2 regions of the Kluyvera sp. NPDC087067 genome follow, and region 1 is predicted to be linked to the other one. Evidence: predicted binding sites of a transcription regulator. Region 1 holds the regulator's gene; the other holds the start of a gene.

Evidence for each region. Region 1 encodes LexA, which represses DNA repair genes until DNA is damaged. Its sites were predicted from a motif close to TNCTGTATGTACATACAGNA; they were not measured.
Region 2: sulA (SOS-induced cell division inhibitor SulA) is a predicted target of LexA. The motif match lies at 1,723-1,742, and genes of this name have one in related genera.

Annotation. Positions count from the first base shown of each region.
Region 1 covers NZ_JBIUZS010000006.1:302,235-306,664, reverse strand. Annotated here, with positions in the region: gene plsB (glycerol-3-phosphate 1-O-acyltransferase PlsB) at 1-1,567, opposite strand, end outside; gene ACIPDS_RS16995 (diacylglycerol kinase) at 1,696-2,064, shown strand; gene lexA (transcriptional repressor LexA) at 2,164-2,772, shown strand; gene dinF (MATE family efflux transporter DinF) at 2,842-4,161, shown strand; gene ACIPDS_RS16980 (CsbD family protein) at 4,296-4,430, shown strand, end outside.
Region 2 covers NZ_JBIUZS010000001.1:224,368-228,797, forward strand. Annotated here, with positions in the region: gene ompA (porin OmpA) at 1-837, opposite strand, end outside; gene sulA (SOS-induced cell division inhibitor SulA) at 1,192-1,701, opposite strand; gene ACIPDS_RS00960 (TfoX/Sxy family DNA transformation protein) at 1,920-2,528, shown strand; gene yccS (YccS family putative transporter) at 2,538-4,430, opposite strand, start outside.

The sequences.
Region 1 (4,430 bases):
TTGCCGCACCGGCGTTGTTGATGCGCACCATCAGCTCGCCTGCCATTTTATTGACAGTTGGAGTCAGCCACGCAGGGCGCACCGCTTCGATAGGATCGATAGACTCGCGCCATTCCGGTACGTGATGGTTGAGATAGGACATCAGCGACATCGGTTCACCGAAGTTCACATAACCCTGTCCCAGATTGCGCAGTTTGCTTAAGCCGCGCAGCATCTGCGGTAAGCTCTCTTTCTCTTTCGTCGCGCCGCGTAACTCTTTGGCGTAAGTGCCCACTTCCATCACGTGCTCGTAACCGATATAGATAGGCACCAGCGTAATAGGACGTGAGCCGCCGCGCAGCATCGCCTGAATCGTCATCGACAGGGTGCCGGTTTTCGGATCCAGCAGGCGACCGGTACGAGAGCGTCCGCCCTCAACGAAGTACTCGACGGAATAACCACGGCTAAACAGCTCGCCCAGATATTCCCGGAACACGGTGGAGTAGAGCTTATTGCCCTTGAAGGTACGACGGATAAAGAACGCGCCCAGGCGGCGGAAAATCGGGCCAGCCGGCCAGAAGTTCAGGTTGATACCGGCAGCAATATGCGGCGGCACCAGCCCCTGGTGATAGAGCACGTAAGAAAGCAGCAGATAGTCCATGTGGCTGCGGTGGCAGGGCACATACACAATCTCATGCCCGTCGTGCGCCAGCTGGCGTACGCGCTCGGCGTTATGCACGTTAATCCCCTGATACAGACGGTTCCAGGTAAAACTCAGGATACGGTCGGTCAGACGGATCATCTCATAGGAGAAGTTAGCGGCAATCTCTTCCATCAGCGCAATCGCATTCTGCTGCGCCTTTTCGTGGGAGATTTTTTTGCTGCGCGCTTCATCTTCTACCGCTTTAGCAATCGCTTTTGACGCCAGCAGTTTTTTGAACAGGTCATGACGCGCAGGCAGGCGTGGGCCTACCGCAGCCAGACGCTGGCGGGCAAAGTGCATACGCGCCACGCGCGCCAGTTTTTGGGCGATGGTTTTATCCGTACCATGCTCGTCGGCCATGCGGCGCAGCGAGACGGACGGCGAAAAACGCACGAAGCTATCGCGGCCAAGCCAGGAGACGGCAAAGAATTTCTGGAAGCCGTTTAGCATCCTCAATGGCGGATTCACTTCGCCTTTCTCGCGACCTGGAGAACGCCCAAACATCACCGATACCGGCACCATTTGCACATCCAGATTGGGATTGCTGCGGTGCAGATCGAGATAGTCGTGGAACAGCTTAATCGACTCTTCTTTCGGCGTGTAGTATGTAAAGACGCGAGGGCCACCGTGAATGAACACGTAGCGCGGCAGCAGGGTGCCGTCGATCTCTAACGGTTCAAGCGGGTCGGGAAGCTCGTGCGCCAGACACTGCGCGCGCAGCGTCAGTAAGTCGGCCTTAGAGTTATAAGGCAGGACATACATAATTGGACGTGATGTATCAAGCCCCAATTCCTGGGCAGGTTCTGCCGGAATAGACTTGCTCTTTACCAGAACACTTAATGGTAAATTCAGTAATTTGTAGTAAATTCGTGGCCAGCCGGACATAAACGATGTAAAGCCTCTGGTTAATCATGCAAATGCGCGGCAAGAATATCAGAAAGTCGGCAGAATTTCTGTTCTACCGCTTCATAACACGCATTGTCATTGACGTATAAATGAAAAAGGTTCTTTAGATGGCCAATAATACCACTGGGCTCACCCGAATCATCAAAGCTGCTGGCTATTCCTGGAAAGGATTTCGCGCAGCATGGATCAACGAAGCGGCATTCCGTCAGGAAGGCGTCGCCTCGGTCGTGGCAATTATCATCGCCTGCTGGCTGGACGTTGATCCCATCACCCGCGTGCTGCTTATCGGTTCTGTCCTTTTGGTGATGATAGTGGAAATTCTCAATAGTGCACTGGAAGCGGTAGTTGACCGTATTGGCTCGGAGTATCACGAGCTGTCCGGGCGGGCGAAAGACATGGGATCGGCGGCGGTGCTACTGTCGATTTTCGTTGCGCTTATCACCTGGGGCATCCTGTTGTGGGCGCATTTCCACTAAAGCTGTGAAAACTGCCTGATTTTGCGTGTTTTACGGTTCCAAAATAGACACTAGCTGTATATACTCACAGCATAACTGTATATACACCCAGGGGGCGGAATGAAAGCATTAACGACCAGGCAGCAAGAGGTGTTTGATCTCATCCGGGATCACATCGGCCAGACGGGCATGCCGCCAACGCGTGCGGAAATTGCTCAGCGCTTGGGGTTCCGTTCCCCAAACGCGGCTGAAGAACACCTCAAAGCGCTCGCGCGTAAAGGGGTTCTTGAAATTGTTTCAGGCGCCTCTCGTGGTATCCGCCTGCTGGTGGAAGAAGAAACGGGCCTGCCGCTGATAGGTCGCGTGGCAGCCGGTGAACCGCTGCTGGCGCAGCAGCACATTGAAGGGCACTACCAGGTTGACCCTTCGCTGTTCAAACCAAGCGCAGATTTCCTGCTTCGCGTGAGCGGCATGTCGATGAAAGATATCGGTATTATGGATGGCGATCTGCTTGCTGTGCATAAAACTCAGGACGTGCGTAACGGGCAGGTTGTGGTCGCGCGAATCGACGAAGAAGTGACGGTGAAACGCCTGAAAAAACAAGGTAACGTCGTCGAACTGCTGCCAGAAAACAGCGAATTTTCCCCTATCGTGGTCGATCTGCGTCAGCAGAGCTTCTCCATTGAAGGGCTGGCCGTTGGCGTTATACGCAACGGTGAATGGCTGTAACCTTTCCCCTGTTTTAAACGGCTGTGAGGCTCTCGCTATCACAGCCTTTTTTCTTTCTGGTCTATACACATGCCGCTACTTACTCGTGCCGATAAGGCTCTGTGGCGCCTTGCGCTACCCATGATTTTCTCCAATATCACCGTTCCCCTTCTGGGACTGGTGGATACTGCCGTGATTGGTCACCTTGATAGCCCGGTTTACCTCGGCGGCGTGGCGATTGGTGCCACCGCCACCAGCTTCCTGTTCATGCTGCTGCTGTTTTTACGCATGAGCACCACCGGCCTGACCTCACAGGCGTTTGGTGCCAAAAATCCGCATGCGCTGGCTCGCGCGTTGGTACAGCCGCTGCTGCTGGCGCTAGGGGCGGGGCTACTGATTGTCCTGTTCAGAAATCCATTAATCGATCTGGCGTTGTCCATCGTTGGGGGAAGCGGCGAGGTGCTCGAGCAGGCGCGGCGTTTCCTCACTATCCGCTGGTTAAGCGCGCCCGCGTCACTGGCAAATCTGGTGCTGCTGGGCTGGTTGCTCGGCGTGCAATACGCCCGCGCGCCGGTGGTGCTTTTGGTGGTCGGCAACGTGCTGAACATCGTGCTGGATCTGTGGCTAGTCATGGGACTGCACATGAACGTGCAGGGCGCGGCGATGGCGACGGCGATTGCCGAATACGCCACCTTGCTGGTGGGGCTGGGCATGGTTCGCAAGGTGCTGGTTATGCGCGGGATTTCCTGGGCAATGCTCAAAACCGCATGGGCAGGGGATTTCCGCCGCTTGCTGGCGCTAAACCGCGACATCATGCTGCGTTCGTTACTGCTCCAGCTGTGCTTTGGCGCGGTGACCGTTTTTGGCGCACGTCTTGGTAGCGACGTCGTGGCGGTGAATGCGGTGCTGATGACCATGCTGACCTTCACGGCCTACGCGCTGGACGGCTTTGCCTACGCGGTAGAAGCGCACTCCGGGCAGGCCTATGGTGCGCGCGATGACAGCAAACTGCTGGAGGTATGGCGGGCTGCGTGTCGTCAGGCGGGCGTGGTGGCGCTGGCCTTCGCGCTGATCTATGCCATTTTCGGCGAGCATATTGTCGCGCTGCTGACGTCCTTGCCTGAACTGCAACAGCTAGCCGACCGCTATGTGCTCTGGCAGGTGGTGCTGCCAGTGATCGGCGTGTGGTGTTATCTGCTTGATGGCATGTTCATTGGCGCAACGCGCGGTGCCGAGATGCGTAACAGCATGGCGGTTGCGGCGGCGGGGTTTGCATTAACGCTGCTGGCCTTGCCGTGGCTGGGCAACCACGGTCTGTGGTTGGCGCTGGCGGTTTTCCTCGCTTTACGCGGTTTATCTCTGGCGGTTATCTGGCGTCGGCACTGGCGGAACAATAGCTGGTTTGTTTGACGAAACGGTTAAAGATTCCGAATAGTGAATCACACCCAGAATGAGTGACTACAATTATTATCACGCTTAGAGAAAAAGACGTCTGCTCTACAGCAACCTTCACTAATCACACACTGACGTTCGAGGATTTAACTATGAATAAAGACGAAGTCGGCGGTAACTGGAAACAGCTGAAAGGTAAAGTGAAAGAGCAATGGGGCAAACTGACCGATGATGATATGACGGTGATCGAAGGGAAACGCGATCAGCTGGTCGGTAAAATTCAGGAA
Region 2 (4,430 bases), on a different contig from region 1:
AGACAGACCCTGGTTGTAAGCGTCAGAACCGATGCGGTCAGTGAAGCCCAGAACCACTACGGAACCGTCTTTCGGATCCAGGTTGCTCAGCTGGCTGTACATCTGGTCCAGAGCCTGCTTACCTTCTGGTTTCAGGGTAGATTTGTTGAAGGTGAACAGAACGTCAGACTTCAGAGTGAAGTGTTTGGTCTGTACTTCTGGCGCTGGAGCTGGAGCTGGAGCAACTACTGGAGCTGCTGCATCCTGCTGGCCGAAACGGTAGGAAACACCTACGCTCAGCATGCCGTTGTCTGGACGTACGCCAACGCTGTTTGCGTCGCCGATGTTGTTAACCCACTGGTATTCCAGACGGGTAGCGATGTCACGGGTCATTGCCCACTCAACGCCGCCAGCGAATACTGGGGAAACGCCGGTGTCGTGGTGATCGCCAGCTTTGTTGTTGCTGGAGTCTGCACGCCAAACCATACCACCCAGACGGGTGTAGATGTCCAGGTCGTCAGTGATTGGGTAACCCAGTTTAGCGGTCAGCTGAACGCCCTGAGCTTTCAGAGCACCGTTAGTCTGGCTACCGGTGTATTCCATACGACCCAACCAGTCGTAACCCATTTCGAAACCAACATACGGGTTAACCTGATAACCACCGAAGGCGCCTGCGCCCAGCTGGCTGTTGTGGGTTGAACCGTTGTTGTTCAGGTCACTCTGGTACCAGCCAGTGTCATGGAACTGAGACCAGCCCAGTTTACCACCAGCATACCAGGTGTTGTCTTGCGGAGCGGCCTGCGCTACAGAAGCGAAGCCTGCCAGTGCCACTGCAATCGCGATAGCTGTCTTTTTCATTTTTTGCGCCTCGTTATCATCCAAAATTTGCCATGAAGTTCTAAGTAGACTCACGGTTAAATCCTTCCACCGGGGGCGTGGCTTAGTGAATTACTTAGCAGATATCTGCGGTATAAGCTGAGCACCCCTGGCGATGTAAAGTCTACAACGTCGTTCGAAACTTACAAGTGTGAACTCCGTCAGGCTTATGAAAAAAAAAGAGTTGTATACGCAATATTTAACATTTATGTTGAAAAATTAAACAGTGAAAAATACTGAAAACCGCACCAGACAAGCCTTCTGCGCAAAATGAGCCGGTAAATCTTAGGGATAAAAAAGTTTCAAAAAAATTACTCAGAAAAATCCTATTTTTGATTAATGGTACAAATTTGAGTGAATTTTTAGCCCATTAAATTGTCCAGTGGGGTGAGAAGTCGACTGAACTGGTCGCATAATAAACACCATCGAATTACCTTCTTCGGCCGCACTTAACAAACGTGCGTGCTCCTCTGATGACAATTCTTCCGTTAACCAACCGATAACAACACTATAATTTCCGGTGCGCAAAGCACGAACCATAGAATCAAGCATGTCGCACGATGACATCTGGCGCAATTGCATGACTTTAGTTAGCGGAAGGCCAGACGACTGCACCCATTCGCGACTCAGTTTTTGTTGTGGCGTGAGCCACAGCTGCCAACGAGATTGTTGCCCCAGCTGTTGGAGTAATGGTAGCAGTAACATCTGCGCCATCATCGGCTGGTCTTCGCGGTAGAGCACTTCGCTGATTAAGGCGGCAGACGTATTCTCTACCGGAGATAAAGTATGGGAAGCCGTTTTAACGACAGCCGCGGAAGAACGATTAACAACACCAGAAGTATACATAGCTAATCCAACCTTGTGGGTTACTGTATGCATATACAGTACTACCCTGCATAGTAAAGATCAACCTCATTTTCTGAAAGCAACTCGCAAAATTGCACACTAATTACCTCGGAGGTGAAATTCACCTTGCCGTCCTGTGTGAAGTTCCTTATGTTGCTAATTATGTGTTCCGTTAACGAATTTAATGAATCCATGTACATGATTATTAAGGATTAATCATGAAGATAATATCATATAAACGGATTTATCAATCCCAGGAATATTTTGCGGTATTAGGGAAAGTCAGGTCACGAGCGCTGTTTGGGGGGTACAGCCTTGCCGTAGACGACACGGTTTTTGCCATGGTGGCGGAGGGCGAACTGTATCTGAGAATGTGCGAAAAAACCGCCATTTATCAGACCAAGCATTCACCACCATTATTAATGCTACATAAAAGAGGAGGGCCACTTCAGCTTAAGTACTTCCGCGTAGACGATGAACTCTGGGCAAATAAGCCCGTTTTGCTGCAACTGGGCGCATATTCACTGGAGGATGCGCGACGTGAAAAGTCTCAGCAAAAACATCCGAAGCGTTTAAAGGATCTCCCTAATCTGTCATTCCATATGGAACTCTTGTTACATGAAGCGGGGGTTAAGGACGCTCAGGCGTTGCATCAAATGGGGGCGAAATCGGCGTGGTTGCTACTTCGCCAAAAGCGTAAACAGATAAGCCCGAACGTGATTTATTCATTGGAAGGGGCTATTCAGGGGGTACATGCTGCGGCGCTCCCAGCGCAAAAACGTCAGGAGCTCCAGGAGTGGGTGCATCATTACACCCACAAGAAGTAAGCGCAGGCCTTAGCTCAGAACCTGCTTTTGTAGCCGACAGATTTCCGGTAACAGCGAAATCATCAGGCCTATTTGTTGCAAAACCAGAGGCTCTTTACTGTCCTGGCGAGGCTCAAGATGGTTTATTCGTGCTGATAATCCGTTGAGTGCCTGCGAAACCCGGTCTTCATCTGAGGGTAGATGATGCAGGGCATCGTCGACATAGCAGACCGCGTCGTCAAGAAGGGCCAGAATTTCTGGTGTAGTCAATTTCTCCCGGTGGGCGCCCAACGCGGAGATATAGCTGGTTAACGTATGATTCAGGCACAGTAAACGGAAAGCCGTTTCTCGCATTTCGGCGGTGACGTTGGGTTCAGTCGACATATTGGATACCACCGAGGCGAGTTCAGCATCCCTATTGTGCGCATCACGACGCGCTATCCGGTAAGCGAGCCGGTTATCCCGGCCCTGGTGATACTGCTCAAGAATAGCATCCAGATATCGACAGTTGGCATTCACCGCTCGCTCAAGGACTCGGGGCAGGTTGCGGAACTTCCAATCCGGCCAGATAAAGCTCACGGCAATCCATGCGATTCCACAGCCAATCAGCGTATCAATGACGCGTGGTAGCGCGACCTCAAATCCTTCACCGAGCAGGTTAAAGCACAGCAGCACCAGCAGCGTGATGAACATCGTGGCGTGGGCGTATTGCACGTTGCGAAAAGCAAAGAACAACACACCGGTAATGACGATAAGCATCAACTGCCCCTCAAGCGACGGCACCAGCCAGAGGATGGGGAGGCCGAGCGCTACGCCAACCAATGTGCCGATAATACGCAGCGCAAGTCGGTGACGAGTGGCGTTATAGTTGGGCTGACAAACGAAGAGGCTGGTGAGCAAAATCCAGTAACCGTGCTGTAACCCGGTTAATTGAATAAAGGCATAGCCCGCACACAGCACCAATGACATGCGCACCGCATGGCGGAACAACGCCGATTCGGGCGACATATTGCGGCTCAGGCGGGAACGAATATCGTCAAAGCCATGGATGCTGTCATCCGCCAACAGATTTTCCGTATCGCTTTTCGCTTGTGACTGCACCTGTTCGGACTCAATGGTCGCCAGTTGGGCGTCAATAGCGCGCAGGTTATTGAGTAGAAAACCCAGCGCTTTCATCTGCTCCGGCGCGGCTCCGCTTGCGCGGACGCGGTCAAGGGCGGCGTCCAGATGGGTGAAGGCGCGTTCGAAACGGGCATCGTGCTGGTAAGGGGTACGCAGCAGTATGGCTCGGGATAACGCCTGGCAGGCTAATGATTGCATCGACAGCAGACGCTGGAATCGGAACATCACATCGCTATAGCGAAAGTGATCGCGCAGGGCCTGATACTGGATGTGCGATGAGCTGGCGCGCTCATGGATATCCTGAGCGACAAAATAATAGTGCAGCGTACGTCGCGTACTGCGCTGACCGCGATCGCCGCGCAGCCGGGTGAGCAGCGACGCTTTAGTCTGATTAAGCGTGGCAACCAGCTGACCATTCGCCAGCGCCAGTTCGTAGAGTGGCGCTTGATTTTCATCATCGAGATCCGGGTCGAACAGCCGCGATTTCAGCTCAAGATAGTGCGCCAACTGCTCATAGCTGCGCGCAAGATTGTCCTGAAGCGGACGGATAGGGAAAATCAGATGCCCGGTGAGCGTCAGCAAGTTGTACCACACCGCCCCAGCAATCAGCAGCAGCGGTTGCTGATACCAGTGGGCGTAAAGCGACACGCCGAGCATGGTGTAAATGGCAATCAGCAGCGCGCCAAAGGCGATGGTGGCGTAACGTTGGCCTAAACCGCCAAGGAGAATGAAGCTGATGGTCGAGACGGTTAACCCAAGCGCGAAAAGCCACGGCCACGGAAACAGCAGTTCAACTGACGC